DNA from 2 places in the Blautia sp. St.27G3 genome. Region 1 is predicted to be linked to the other one. Evidence: riboswitches for the same ligand, from Rfam matches in the RefSeq annotation. Region 1 holds a riboswitch; the other holds the start of a gene.
What was found. Region 1 has a riboswitch for tetrahydrofolate ahead of AC6I2O_RS18035 (folate family ECF transporter S component). Riboswitches for the same ligand answer to the same signal wherever they lie in the genome.

Region 1 (7,854 bases):
CCACCAGCTTTTTTTTCGCCAGCTCATACCCCACCAGATCATCCAGATTCACATGCATGATATTCGTAATCGGCTGAATCTGCACGCCACAATCGTCATGCACCACGCGAAACGCTTTATGCAGCCCAAGCTTACCAACGCCAAACTCCTTATAAAAATGGACCATTGCCTCCGTAAACGCCTCAAGGTCTTTCGCTTCCCCAAGCTGCACCGCCAGATCACAGATCCGGTCGCGAATACGTCTGTTAAACACGCTCCCTGCTGCACCGCCGCTTTCATAATCCAGAACTTCTTCAAAAAAACCGGCTGCAAACGTCTCCTCAAGTCCCGAAAAATCATATGCAAACAGCTCCCGAAAAATCACAAAATCATGCCGGGCAAGAGAAAGCAGACTTCCCTTCGCCGCGCCCCGGATTTCACAAGACCTGCTGAACACATTTTCATCATTCACAAGCAGAAACGTCAGATACGCATGCCACAAATTCTTCTCAAACCCATACCGTCCCGCAAGATCAATCAACTCATGCATACAGGCAAAGAACCGCTCCCGCATCTCCTCCCTATGCTCCTCATCTCCATAATGCTCCATAAGCCAAGCCATCTCATAAAGCACTGCACCGTTTTCCAGATTTCGATATAAAATCAATTCATCAATTCTCATGATTCGTTCCTTTAATCATATTATGTATTTAGTCTTTTTTCTATATTCCACTTTAATTCCTAATAACCTCCCGCAATCTCCCTTAATAATTCCCGAGAATCTTCATATTGATTGCTTCTTCCCGTATCCCGCGCAGCGCATTTTTCACAGCGCTGTCATTCAGATTCCCATCAAAGTCCACAAAGAACCGATATTCCCAGTTCCGCCCAGCGGCCGGCCTTGATTCAATCTTATTCATATTCAGGTTATTATAGATAAAATGTGACAGAATGTTGTACAACGCTCCACTGTAATGCGGCACCTCAAAACAAATACTGATCTTTTGCGCATCACGCCGGAAAATCCGCTGATTTGTAACTATGATAAAACGGGTAGAATTAGCCTCATTATAATAAACATGGTCTGCAAGTACCTCAAGGCCAAAAAGCTCTGCCGCAAATTTGCTGCCGATCGCTGCCTGGGTCCTGTCTCCATCTTCTGCTACCTTTTTCACTGAAGTCGCTGTGTTGTCATACGGTATTGTCTGCCAGCTGCGGTGCTGTGCCAGGAACTCCTCGCACTGTGAAAGCGCCTGCTGATGAGAATAGACCTTCTGAATGTCTTCCAGCTTTGTGCCAGGCAAACCGAGCAGCGCATGCTCGCATTTGATAATCTGCTCTCCGACAATATAATTTTCAAAATTTACCAGCAAGTCATAATTATCCGCCACAATGCCAGCGGAGGAATTTTCGATCGGAAGCACCGCATAATCTGCAGAACCCTCCGCAATAGCCTCCATCGCATCACGCCACTTTTTCACATGGAAACAACTGACATCCTTTCCGAAATACGTCCGCATCGCCGCATGGCTGTAAGCACCCTCGACTCCCTGATAAACGACGCGAATGTTCTCGCGCTCAATATCATCCACTGCAATGAAAGGCAGCCGTCCTGACACACCGCGCTCTTCCAAAAGCTGATACTGTAGCTTCCGACTCATGGACATGATCTGCTGAAACAGTTCCTCCACGCCATGTCTGTTAAAATCATCATGCACAAGGCCTGTCAGCACTTCCAGCTTCTCCTGCTCTCTGTCTTTATCAAAAACTTTCCTGCCATTTGCAATTTTATAGGCCGCAACCTCCCTGCTGACTTTCATCCGGTTCTCAAACAATTCTACGATCTGCCGGTCAATCCCGTCAATTTCATCCCGCAATTCCAGTAAATCTCTCATCTGTCATTCTCCATATTTTGCTTACTTTGTCTAATTTTCTTCTACAGCTTTGCGTACCTCTCCCAAAAAAGACAGGGACCCGAATGCAATGATCACGTCGTCCGTCTGAGCCTTTGCAAAGCATTTTCTGACTGCATCCTCAATGTCATCCACCGCTTCAACAGAAGCATTCACACGGCTCACTGCTTCTGCCAGATCAGCTGCCGGAAGCGCACGCGGATTGTCCGGCGTTTCTACCGTGTAGATGTGCTCTGCCAGACCAGCCGTAATCTCTATAATCTTATCATATTCCTTGTCAGAAAACACGCCAAAGATATAATATTTTTTTCTGTTTTTAAAATATGTTTCCAGCGACTCCCGGAGCCGCAGCGCTGCATCCGGGTTGTGCGCACCATCGAGAATCAGAAGCGGTTCTTTGTGAATCACAGAAAAACGCCCCAGCCAGCTTGTCTCCTTCATTCCTTCCCGCAGCGCCACATCCGGAATCTCATATCCATGTGCCCGCAATGCCGCGATTCCTTCCAGTGCAAGCGCTGCATTTTCCACCTGCTGCGCCCCTGCAAGTGAAATTTCCACCTTCCCGAAATCTTTGTAGACAAAGCTCTGCTGCTCCAGACCGTAACGGACCTCTGAAATCCGGCCTGTATCCACGAAAGTACAGGAACTTTTATTTTTTTCGGCCTCCTGCCTGATTACTTCCTCTGCCTCTGGCTTTTGGTGTGCACAGACTGCCGGAACACCTGGCTTGAAAATCCCTGCCTTGTTCCATGCAATTTCCGCGAGTGTATTTCCCAGAAATTCCATATGATCCATACTGACAGATGCTACCATGGTAAGAACTGGCGTCCGAATAACATTTGTGGCATCCAGTCTCCCGCCCATCCCTACTTCCAGAAGCACCAAATCACATTTCATCTTCTGGAAATAAAGAAATGACACTGCTGTTTCTACCTCAAAAACCGTTGGCAGCGACATAGCCTTTTCTTTCATCTGGGCGTATGCTTCCGCCACCTTTGTGGCTGCCTTTGCAAATTCCTCGCGGCTGATAAACTCACGGTTGACCTGAATCTTTTCCCGGTAAGAAAACAGCGTCGGAGAGATATATCTTCCCACCAAAAACCCTGCTTTTTCCAGCACCGTAGACATATACGCCAGCACAGACCCCTTTCCGTTCGTTCCTGCCACATGCACAAACTTCAGCTCATCCTGCGGATTGCCGAGCAACGCCAAAAGATTCGTAATACTCTCAAGCCCCAGTTCACTACCCTTTGCCGATACCTCCGTGATAAACGCTCTTGCTTCCTGATAATTCATAAAATCCTCCCAAACAGGGACATATCCCTTTTTTCTGTTATCTTAATTTTTAACATTAACAACTTCCAAATCATCTCTAATCATACAGATACGGGCGCTGCATCATCGCAGCGCCCGCCCCTTATGCTCCATGGGGAATCATCTGGAGCTATGTTCTGTTTTTGTTCGTTTTTTATCTTTTATTCTGTCTTGCACTCAAGCCATATTTTTCAGGCATTCGCTGTCTGATCTGCTTTGCGAACAGTCATATTCAACACCATACTGGTCAGAGGACTGAAGTACAAAACCGCAGTCAGTACACAGTAGATCGGCGTCATAATCGCCCACTGTACGATACGTCCCGGCATAATTGCATAGAAATTGTAGCCGATAATCAATACTAAGCCTGCCGTTGTAAACACCAGCGTACCCAGAATAGAGGACACTACGACTGAAATGCTGAGCATTGCCGTCTTCCGCACTTTGCCGCCGGTGATGAGTGGACGCATCAATGCAGGAATCACACCCCAGAGGATTGCCGCTACGGTAATCAGAGGATTTACCGCATAACCCTTAAGCACGCAACCAATAAGGTCTGACAGAAGACCATTCATACCTCCTGCCACCGGTCCGAACCAGAGTCCTGTCAGAACGGTGCAGACGCTGCCGATCGTAATACGGTAGGACCCAAGATCAATCACCACAAGGCGCGCCAGCACAATATGCAACGCAATCAAAAGTCCCTGAAAAACAAGTGTACGGGTATCCCATTTCATTTTGCTGTTATTTTTTTGCATAACAAAACACCTCCATAATGAGAGAAAAAATAAGTAACGATAAATAATATTCGCTCCACATTATGAGGCGTCCTCATATTGTAGCAACGGGTGCGGAAAATGCATCGCAAACACATTTTAAACATGGTTTTTCGGTTCAGGGCGACTCCCCAGCCGCTGACAACTTAACGCGCAAATTCCTACTTCGCTATTATTTATTTAGACACATTATAACATAAATTTTATAGAATGCAAGCACATTTAGCATGTTTCACAATAAATTTACAATGGTAAAAAATACATTCTTTCGTAACAGATTATTGCCAGATTTTCCTTTCATCCTGGCATATTTCTTCTCCAATCGGAAAAACTATTTTTGAAACAATCCAATTCCTGAGACAGGAGAAATTTATCATGAAATCCAAATTTATCAAATGTGGCATGTATGGCTGGTGTATCGAAGTACTGTGGACCGGATTAAATTCCCTCATTCACAATGATCCGAAATTGATGGGATTTTCATCACTGCGGATGTTTCCCATTTACGGAATGGCCTCTTTCATCTCCCCGCTGTCTGCCTGCCTGAAAAAGTGCAGGATGATAACAAGGGGGCTTGTCTATATGCTCGGCATCTTTTTTGTGGAATACACCTCCGGTACTTATCTGAAAAAGCGTGGTTGCTGTCCCTGGGATTACAGCGACTCTCCGTACCATGTGAACGGTGTCATCCGGTTGGATTACGCACCACTCTGGTTTCTGACCGGACTTTTTTACGAAAAACAGCTGCAACAGTAATCAGATACTGTGCAGCCTTTTTTCACTCTCTCAGACGCCGGACGGCCTCTTCCATTTTTTCCAGATCCGCTTCTTCATTTGGTCCCGTACAGCGAAGTTCTATCTCGTCCCCTGCTTTAATCGCAGCAGAAAGTATATTCAACATGCTTTTGGCATTTACCACATTATGTCTGTATAATATTACAATTTTAGAATCGCAGCTCTCTGCTGTCTGTGCCAGAAGCTCTGCGCAACGGATATCCAGCCCCTCCTTTGACTGGACTACCAGGTTCTTGCTTACCATTTTGTTCATCTCCCAACTTATTTTCGACAATTTTTATAATATTATACAAAATTATTTGTCCATATTCAACACTATATACAAATTTTAAAGAACTATTTACAGTTTGTTCATTTTTTTCATTTTTGTTCATTTTTCCGATCAAACAAACATAACTGCCGTATTATAAAAAATAAGCTGTTGCCCAAGATCACACTTGTACAACAGCTTATTTATTTTACATTCTGCTTCTGATTTTACTATCTCAATTCTGATTTGATTCTTTTATTTCTGCACAATATTCACGATCTTTTTCGGAACATAAATTTCTTTCACAATCGTCCCGTTCAGCTTATTGCCCAGCGCTTCCTTACCTCGCGCGATCGCATCCTCTTTGGAGATATCCGCAGGAACCATAATCACAGTCTTTGTCTTGCCATTGATCTGAACCGGAATCTCAAGTTCATCGTCCTTCATGGCTTCCTGATCTGCTTCCGGCCAGCTTGTATGGAAAACAGAATCCGTATGGCCGTATGCCTCCCAGAGTTCCTCTGCAATGTGCGGTGCAAACGGTGCCAGCATCCGGATAAAGGTCTCGATTGTCTCTTTGTCGATACCTCCGCTCGTCTTCGCGAGGTCAGTCATCTTGTTGTTGTATTCCATGAAGCCGGAAATAACCGTATTCAAACTGAAGTTCTCAAGGCGCTGCGTAATATCATAGACTGATTTGTGACGCAGCTTCACCATTTCTTTCGTCTCAGCTACGTTTGCCTCTTTGCTGTCCATCGCCAGTTTCCAGAAACGGTTCAGGAAACGGTATACACCGTCGATACCGCGGTCATCCCACTCAGCGTCAAGCTCAGGCGGTCCTACGAACAATTCGTACATACGCAGGCTGTCACAGCCATAATCGCGCACAAGATCATCCGGCGAAACCACATTTCCTTTGGATTTGCTCATCTTGATACCGTTTTTACCGTTAATCATACCCTGATTGAACAGTTTGTGGAACGGCTCATCAAAATCAACTGCCCCGATATCATAAAGGAACTTTGTATAGAATCTGGAATAAAGCAGGTGCAGCACAGCATGCTCCACGCCGCCGATGTACATATCAACCGGCAGGTATTTGTCAGCTTTCTCCTTTGATACCAGTTCTTTGTCATTTTTGTTGTCCACATAGCGCAGGAAATACCAGGAAGATCCTGCCCACTGCGGCATCGTATTGGTCTCGCGCTTTGCGTCGGCGCCGCAGACCGGACACTTGCAGTTCACCCACTCGTCAATCGCTGCCAGCGGTGACTCGCCTGTACCGGTCGGCTCATACGACTCTACCTCCGGCAGACGAAGCGGAAGCTCCTCCTCCGGTACCGGAACATTGCCGCAATGTGGACAATGAATAATCGGAATCGGCTCGCCCCAATAACGCTGACGGGAAAATACCCAGTCACGCAGCTTATAATTTACTGTCGCACGGCCAAGTCCGCGCTCCTCAATGATATGCGGGGCTTCTTTTTTCAGAACAGCAGATTCCATACCATTCCACTCGCCGGAATTAATCATGGTTCCCACCGCATCTGTATACGCTTCCGTCATATTCTCGATTTCTTTTCCATCCTTCGCAATAACCTGGATGATCGGAATATCAAACTTTTTCGCAAACTCAAAGTCACGGTCATCGTGCGCAGGTACACACATGATAGCTCCCGTACCGTAATCAGCAAGTACATAGTCGGAAAGCCAGATCGGCACCTTTGCGCCGTTCAGCGGATTGACCGCATACGTTCCGGTGAATACGCCGGTTTTTTCTTTATCCTGCAGACGGTCTACATTGGACTTCATAGAAGCATCATAGATATATTTCTCCACAGCCTCTTTCGTCTCCTCTGTCGCCAGGGATGCTGCCAGAGCATGTTCCGGAGCCAGTACCATAAAGGTAGCTCCGTAGAGTGTATCCGGACGCGTTGTGTAGACAGTGATCTTCTCTTCTCTTCCCTCAACCGGGAACTCTACCTCTGCACCGTAGGACTTGCCGATCCAGTCAGACTGCATCTTCTTTACCTTTTCCGGCCAGTCAAGCTTATCCAGGTCATTCAGAAGGCGATCTGCATACTTTGTGATGCGAAGCATCCACTGACGCAGATTCTTCTTCGTCACGGACGCGCCGCAGCGCTCACAGCAGCCGTTTACAACTTCCTCATTGGCAAGGCCCGTCTTACAGGACGGACACCAGTTAATCGGAAACTCCTTCTCATAAGCGAGACCTTCTTTGAACATCTTCACGAAAATCCACTGTGTCCATTTGTAGAAATCCGGATCTGTCGTGTTCACCTCACGGTCCCAGTCGTAAATGGCAGCGATGTCGTTAATTTGCTTCTTGATATTGGCTACATTCTGTGCAGTAGAAATAGCCGGATGAATGCCCATCTTGATCGCGTAGTTCTCAGCCGGAAGGCCGAATGCATCCCAGCCCATTGGATGAATCAGGTAATAGCCCTGCATCATCTTGTAACGGCTCCACACATCAGAAATAACGTATCCCCTCCAGTGACCTACGTGAAGGCCGCTGCCTGACGGATACGGAAACATGTCCAGACAATAGTATTTCGGCTTTTTGCCATCATCTACATTCACCGGGTGCTCTTCCCAGTTTTTTCTCCATTTTAATTCAATGGCTCTGTGGTTATAAGATACTGCCATTTTTTCTCTCCTCCAGTTGTTTTACATGGTAAATATTTTATGCCTTCGGGCTTTGCTTTGTCAAGTAGTTGCGCCGTTATAAATAATTTTTAATCACAATCTGCAACGACTTTCGCCCCATATATTCATTCACAGACGGATAATAGGTCAGGTCCAG
Region 2 (7,854 bases), on a different contig from region 1:
AAAGCGCTTTACCTTGAGGCCAAAAAAATGAATACAATTGTAAAAGGGCGCAAGGTGGGACGCAACGATCCGTGTCCGTGCGGAAGCGGTAAGAAATATAAATTCTGCTGCGGCAGATAAAGATTTACCGTAAGCGGTCCAACAAGCTTAAAAAGATTGAAATAGGATAAGGTATGAAAAATTATTTACAAACAGGATGTCTGGTTCTGGGCATCCTGTGCTTTTTATATTATATTGCAATCGGTTTATATGCAGGGTTTCAAACAAGTATTGTGTGGATCTGGCTTGTCGGAGGTGGATTTTGTATGTTTCTCTGGCAGCTGCTCCTTCACCAGGACAGGAATCCGTCAGCAACCGTCCGATTTGTAATCGGGGTAATGGGAGCCTTGGTGGCGGTAGGGATGGTTGTGATTGCAGTATTTGGCAGCCGGATTGTAGGGGCTATGAGTGTAAAACCGGAGTCAGGTCTGGATTACGTCGTTGTGCTTGGCGCACAGGTGCGAGGGAAAGCTCCTTCACGGGCTCTGCGCCGCAGACTGGACCGGGCTGTTGCTTATGCGCAGGAAAATCCGGACACAATATTTGTGCTTTCCGGTGGGCAGGGACCGGACGAAGAGATATCAGAAGCGCAGTGTATGTATCAGTATATGATGCAGAAGGGGATTGCGGCAGAGCGGTTGTTGTTGGAAGATCAGTCTACCAGTACGGAAGAGAACCTTCGTTTTTCTGATGAAAAGTATGAATTAAAGAATAAGAAGGTGGGCGTAGTATCCAATAATTTTCACATTTACCGCGCAGTGAAATTCGCGAGGGCAGCAGGGTATCAGTCTGTTTCTGGTATTCCGGCTTCAGCAGATCTTGGAATGCAGCCGCACAATATTTTGCGGGAAATCTGTGCGCTTCTCGTGGACGCTTTGCACTGAAATTAATACAAAATTTCATTGATATTTTCTTGTCAATTTCTTGACGAGCCCGGAGTTATCTGCTATAATAAACGACAGTTGAAGGTTTTGATTGCTGACGGATTTTGTGGAGCACCACAAGGTAATCAAGATAATAGGGCTTGTCGACCGTCTGGACAGCATTTGAAAAACAAGTGTTGTCTTTTTTATTTATCAGGTCCAACCGTCAGGTGTAAAGAGCAAAAGCAGCAGACAGAAATCTTCATCAACAATTTTATATCTATTTCTTCTATAAAGAAAGTAGAGAAGATACAAGTACGTTAAGTGTCACAAGATGGGAAGGTCTTTTTGTGAACGAAGGAGTTCCTCCGCGTTACAGTATCGCTTCCGCTACTGCGTTAAGATGGATGAAGTGTCCCTTTGCGCAGTTTTAGTGCGGTTATCGGTATGGTAAAAGAAAAGCGGCGGATGGATTTTGCAGAGTCTGTATTTTGCAGAGGTTGCTTCGTTTGGATTCAGACCCTTTTCTGATTGCCTCCGGGAGCCGGGAAAACGGCAAGCCGGCTGGGTGCATGAGATTCATCAGACGCTTGAGGTGCTTTTTTTGTACCTTAACAAAACAGTTCATAAACAATTAAAATATATTTAAGGAGGATTTTACTACAATGGGATTCAAATCTGATATTGAAATCGCACAGGAAACCGTTATGTCTCCGATTACGGAGATCGCAGCAAAGGCTGGCATTGACCCGAAATATCTGGAGCAGTATGGAAATTACAAGGCAAAAATTGACTACAATCTTCTGAAAGATTCTGACAAGCCGAATGGCAAGCTGGTTCTTGTTACCGCGATCAACCCGACACCGGCAGGTGAAGGAAAGACAACTACGACAGTTGGTCTGGCTGACGGACTTCAGAAGCTTGGCAAAAATGTTATGGTAGCTCTTCGTGAGCCGTCTCTCGGACCGGTATTCGGCGTTAAGGGCGGAGCAGCAGGCGGCGGATACGCACAGGTAGTTCCGATGGAAGATATCAACCTTCACTTCACAGGTGACTTCCACGCAATCGGCGCAGCAAACAACCTGCTTGCAGCTATGATTGACAATCATATTTACCAGGGCAATGCGCTGAACATCGACCCGCGTAAGATTACATGGAGAAGATGTGTGGATATGAACGATCGTCAGCTTCGTTTCGTGGTAGACGGACTTGGCGGAAAGACGAACGGTATGCCGAGAGAGGATGGTTATGACATCACTGTAGCATCTGAGATCATGGCAGTACTGTGTCTTGCAAGTGACATTACAGACCTGAAGAACCGTCTTGCACGGATCATCATTGGATATACATATGGCAAGGTTTCCGAGCAGAAGCCGGTAACAGCAGGCGATCTGAATGCACAGGGTGCTATGTGTGCACTGCTGAAGGACGCTCTGAAGCCGAACCTTGTTCAGACTCTGGAGCATGTACCGGCTATCGTACACGGCGGACCGTTCGCAAACATCGCTCACGGATGTAACTCCGTAATCGCTACAAAGATGGCTCTGAAGCTTGGTGATTATGCGATCACAGAGGCAGGCTTTGGTGCAGACCTTGGAGCAGAGAAGTTCCTTGATATCAAGTGCCGTATGGCAGGACTGACACCGAACGCAGTTGTTATCGTTGCTACAGTTCGTGCACTGAAATACAACGGCGGCGTGGCGAAGGCTGATCTGAACAATGAGAACCTGGAAGCACTTGAGAAAGGTCTTCCGAACCTTCTGAAACATGTAAGCAACATCAAGAACGTATACAAACTTCCGTGCGTGGTTGCAATCAATGCATTCCCGACCGATACAAAGGCAGAGCTTGACCTCGTAGAGAGCAAGTGTAGAGAGCTTGGCGTAAACGTTGCACTTTCTGAAGTATGGGCAAAGGGCGGCGAAGGTGGAAAACGCCTTGCAGAAGAAGTAATCCGTCTTGTAGAAGAGCCGAACGACTTTACTTACAGCTATGAGCTGGAAGGAAGCATCGAAGATAAGCTGAATCAGATCGTACAGAAGATCTACGGCGGCAAGAAAGTGGTTCTGACTGCAAATGCACAGAAACAGGCAAAAGAGCTTGAGGCACTTGGCTACGGCAACTGCCCGATCTGTGTGGCAAAGACCCAGTATTCTCTGACAGATGACCAGACAAAACTTGGCGCTCCGACGGACTTTGAAGTTACGGTACGTAACCTGAAGATTTCGGCAGGTGCAGGCTTTATCGTAGCTCTGACCGGAGAAATCATGACAATGCCGGGTCTGCCGAAGGTTCCGGCTGCAGAGAGAATTGATGTAGACGAGACAGGAAAGATTTCCGGACTGTTCTAAATTCTGAAAAGACCATACGTGGATTTGAGAAGATCAGATTCAGATGTGTTGAAATTGTTTTGGCCAAAAGCCGGGCGGCTTGATACGCGCCCGGCTTTCTAACTATATTTTATCAGTCAGCTGGCAGTTGCAGGGGTAGAAAAGACGGAAGCGCAGCTGCAAACTGATTGGAACGTGTGCAGGGAGGAAACGATATGTTTAAAAATGAAATAGAAGCAGTAGGCAATACTGCCAGAGGAAAAGTCGGATTATTGGAAAAAAATCCGTTTGGTTATGTTTTGATGTCATTTCTGGCGGGATTATACATAGCATTTGGAAGTATTTTGATGGGAATTGTAGGCGGAAATATGGCAGGGGAACCGATGCAGAAGCTGATCTGCGGCATTATTTTCTCCGTTGGCCTTTGTCTTGTGACGGTTGCAGGCGCTGAACTTTTCACAGGCAATAATTTTGTAATGGCTGTCGGAAGCCTGACAGGAACTGTTTCCTGGGGAAAAACGATCAAGCTTTGGGTGGTATGCTACATCGGCAACCTCCTCGGTTCTGTTGTAGGCGCGGCTGTTTTTACGGCGACTGGAATTATGAGCAATGAAGCGGTTGGCACGTTCCTGACAAGCACAGCAGCTGCAAAGATGGCGGGAACTCCGCTCAATCTTTTTGCAAAAGCGGTTTTATGTAATGTGCTGGTATGCCTTGCCATCTGGTGCGGTGCAAAACTGAAATCCGAGGGTGCGAAAATCGCGATGAATTTCTGCTGCGTTGCTACCTTTGTAGCCTGTGGTTTTGAACACAGCATTGCAAACATGACTTTTATGTCCATCGGCCTTATGAACCCGCATGACGCTGCTGTGAATTTTGGAGGATTTTTCTATAATCTTGGTATTGTTACGCTTGGAAATATGATTGGCGGTATTCTGTTAGTGGCAGTTCCGTACTATCTGATTTCAAAAGATAAATAACAAAGATAAATAACATAGAAAAGAAACATAACATAGAAAAGATAAAAAACAGGAGGTGCTGCAAGGCCTCCTGTTTTGTTATACAGACCCATTTGTTGAACTGTTGGAGAAATGCCCCTACGGGGAACCGTTACAGTCCGCGTGTGCGATATTTGCTGCATTGCAAGTTTGGTTCCAAATTCACTTACTGCGACGTATTTGTTTCGTCAGATTGTGCAAGGCGCAGTGCGTCACTGATGGCAGAGAGAAGGAGCTGGGAGGTATAGCGGTTTTCCTGCGGACTTGTAATTCCCTCCAGGCTCTGCTTTTCCAGAATCTGAGATGCAATGTGATCCAGTGAAGGCGATACAAGAGGATAGGCGGCAGCCGTTGTTTCACTTAAATTTACAAGGCGGATGCTGTTGATGTGGTTCTGATCCACGGTAACTTCCACTTCAGCGGCCGAATTCCCCAGTGTAACAGGCGTCGTATAAATGCCGGGGCGATAAGAGAGACGGTCTGAGGAATCCCCGGACGTGGTTTCTGTACTTGGCGTACTCTGATTTTCTGCCTGGGGACCTGTGGATGCGCTTTCTTTTTTGGCTTTTCCGGTAAACATCAGAAAGAGGCAGACAGCCAGCAGGATGACGAGGAAAAGCAGCATCAGGGTGTAAATGACTTCGCGTAGTTTGAGGACAATGATTTTAGGCTTGGAACTCATGGTTTACTCCGATAAAAAATTTTATAGTTAATATATCTTATTTTGTGTGGTCAGGCATTATGCCTGTTACTGTTTTGTTTTGAGATTTAACTAGTATTTGCAAAGTTTTCCTGTTCGTGGTATGATTTCAAAAATGAATTTACCAGGTATAAAAGTAAGCTTTGATTTGGAGGGCATTTCAATGGATTATTTGATTACGACTGACAATATGGCGGATTTCCCAAAGGAGTATATTGCGGAGCACGATCTGCGTACGATGTCGCTTACGTATTTGCTGGATGGCAAGACGTATGATGCAGAGAATTCGCTTTCTTCTCAGGAGTTCTATAAAAAGATGCGGGAAGGGTGCATGCCGACAACCTCTCAGATTAATCCGGAGGAGGCGAAGGAAAAACTCGTAGAATTTTTGCAGTTGCACAAACAGATTATTCACATTGCATTTTCCGGAGGCTTAAGCGGTACTTATAACAGTGTGCGGCTGGCGGCGGAGGAGCTGATGGAAGAGCGTCCGGATTGCCGGATTACGGTAATTGATTCGCTGGCGGCGTCTATGGGTGAGGGACTCCTGGTACACAAAGCGCTCGAAAAGCAGGCAGAGGGCCTTTCTTATGAGGAGATGGTAGCGTGGCTGGAGGAGAATAAGATGCATGTGTGTCACTATTTTACGGTAGATGATCTGTTTCATCTCTACCGTGGAGGCCGCGTTTCAAAAACGGCGGCTGTCCTTGGCACACTCGTCAATATTAAGCCGGTATTGCATGTCGATGGCGAGGGACATTTGATTCCACTTTCCAAGGTACGTGGCCGAAGGAAGTCGCTGAATGCGCTTGTGGACAGCATGGAACAGAAAATGGGAAGTTTCCGGGAACAGAATGATATCGTCTTTATCAGTCATGGGGACTGCTATGAGGACGCAGTGTATGTAAAGGAGCAGGTGCAGAAACGATTTGGTGTTGACCAGTTCCTGATCAGCCCGATAGGCCCTACCATTGGCGCGCATTCCGGTCCGGGAACAGTGGCACTGTTTTTTATGGGCGATGCAAGGTGACGGATGTTTGCAGGAGGCAGGGGATAAAAATGAGAAAAAAATTGACGGCGATCGCCTTGGCTGTATTTATGGCAGTAGTACCTGTGGGAAGCGCTACGGCAGGCGAAGTGACGTTGGATGGAAACGCGTATGAAGAAATGCAGGCTGCGCCGGAGGAAAACGAACCTTCAGAAGCAGGGCAGGATACCGAGCTGATAAGCGATAGCGCCTGGGATTATGACGCAGCTGTGGAAATGGAAGAAGATACACTGCCAGACGAATTGTTTGTGGAACCGGGCGATGAAGAATCTGTGCTGGAGGAAGACAGCGCGATTGTGCAGCCAGAAGGAGATCCGTCTGAGCCAGAAGGAACTGATGGTTTTACACAGCCGGAAGAGGAGAGAGCTGAGCAGTCAGACGGTGGAACTGAAATTGGCCCGGAAGGGATACTTGTAGATGATTTTTTGGTAGCTGCCGAAGCGATAGACCCCAATCAGGAAGGGCTTACGGAGGAAGTGGCGCCGGAGCTTTTAGGAAATATTGTTGAGCAGCTTGCAACGAGTGGGTACGCGTCGGATGCACAGGCGGCCAAAGCCCGTACTTTTTATGCAGGCCAGTATGTAGATTCTTATGGCGGACAGCTTTCTGGGGAAGCAAGGAATGTATATGATGCGATGAAAGGCGCTTATGTGGATGCTAGGGTTGCGGTGAGTGACGATTCAAAGCTTGTGATTACATTTGCGGAGCAGTTCCCGATTGCGAATGCAACAGAGCTGGCGAAGGCTCAGGAAAGTGTACGTCGTATTATGCAGTCAGCGTTTGATGCATTTATGTATGACTATCCGGAGGTATTCTGGATGGATGCACCTATGTTTCTTTATAATTTTTCAAGTATGAATTATCCAAGTGTGGTGACAGGAATTACATTGTCTCCGCGCATGATTTATACAGGTGCAGGCATGGAGGTTGCGGCGTTTGATCAAGCGGTGAAAGCAGCATATCAAGCGGCAATACAAGGGCGGGATGTTTCTACAGCCAGTGGAAAAGTGAAAGCGATTCATGATTATTTGTGTAATCTTCTGATTTACGATGAAGGGACAACTGCGCTGGCAAAGGCATATGCGCATTCAGCTGCGGGCGTTTTTCTTTCTCCCACAAAGCGGGTTGTTTGCGAAGGGTATGCCAAAGCATTTAAACTTCTTTGTCAGGAGGCCGGATTAGAGAGTGCCTTGGTTGTTGGAAATGCGGGTGGCGCTCATATGTGGAATTATGTCAAAATGGATGACGGAAAATGGTATGTGATAGATGCTACATGGGATGACAATAGCAGCAACACACCAAGTACCGTTTATTGTCTGACAGGCGCATTATCCCGTGGAATGAGTGGATATACAATTGAGGCAGAACGAACAATTTATACTAATTTTTCAGGTAGTTTTTATACACAAAACTTTGCTGCGCCTATACTTAGAAGGGTTGGATATGAAAGTGGGGCTGAAGATTCCCATTATCATACATGGACCATACAGCGTCAAAATGCAACCTGTGCAAATTATGGAACAGAGTATGTGAATTGTTCTGCGTGTAATGAGAAAACGTTACAAGTTTTAGAGTTGATTAATCATAGGTTTACAAATTACGTATCAGATAAAAACGCCGGATGGAATCGCGATGGTACCATGACCGCTTTCTGTGAGAACGGCTGCGGCACGAAAAACACAGTAAATGATCCGGGGAGCGCCCGGATTCCGACGATAAAAGTCAACGTAACGAGCCTTACTCTGAAAAAAGGTCAGTCGACATCGGCTGTGAAGATTTCTGGGCTTGCAAAGGGCGACAAGATCAAAAGTTGGAAATCAGATAATACGAAAATCGTAAAAGTAAACAGTAAGGGAAAAATTACAGCTCAGAAAAA

Region 2: linked by a shared signal. The riboswitch ahead of AC6I2O_RS16490 (formate--tetrahydrofolate ligase) and the one ahead of AC6I2O_RS18035 (folate family ECF transporter S component) in region 1 are both predicted to bind tetrahydrofolate.

The regions. Positions count from the first base shown of each region.
Region 1 is NZ_BAAGFO010000004.1:136,326-144,179, reverse strand. Features, by position in the region: gene AC6I2O_RS18050 (ATP-binding protein) at 1-661, opposite strand, end outside; gene pheA (prephenate dehydratase) at 744-1,874, opposite strand; gene AC6I2O_RS18040 (bifunctional folylpolyglutamate synthase/dihydrofolate synthase) at 1,905-3,188, opposite strand; gene AC6I2O_RS18035 (folate family ECF transporter S component) at 3,398-3,964, opposite strand; THF riboswitch at 4,047-4,153, opposite strand; gene AC6I2O_RS18030 (putative ABC transporter permease) at 4,358-4,738, shown strand; gene AC6I2O_RS18025 (HPr family phosphocarrier protein) at 4,761-5,021, opposite strand; gene leuS (leucine--tRNA ligase) at 5,283-7,697, opposite strand; gene recJ (single-stranded-DNA-specific exonuclease RecJ) at 7,774-7,854, opposite strand, start outside.
Region 2 is NZ_BAAGFO010000003.1:498,043-505,896, reverse strand. Features, by position in the region: gene AC6I2O_RS16500 (SEC-C metal-binding domain-containing protein) at 1-120, shown strand, start outside; gene AC6I2O_RS16495 (YdcF family protein) at 174-923, shown strand; ZMP/ZTP riboswitch at 1,004-1,087, shown strand; THF riboswitch at 1,202-1,297, shown strand; gene AC6I2O_RS16490 (formate--tetrahydrofolate ligase) at 1,568-3,253, shown strand; gene AC6I2O_RS16485 (formate/nitrite transporter family protein) at 3,448-4,212, shown strand; gene AC6I2O_RS16480 (FMN-binding protein) at 4,397-4,912, opposite strand; gene AC6I2O_RS16475 (DegV family protein) at 5,094-5,960, shown strand; gene AC6I2O_RS16470 (Ig-like domain-containing protein) at 5,990-7,854, shown strand, end outside.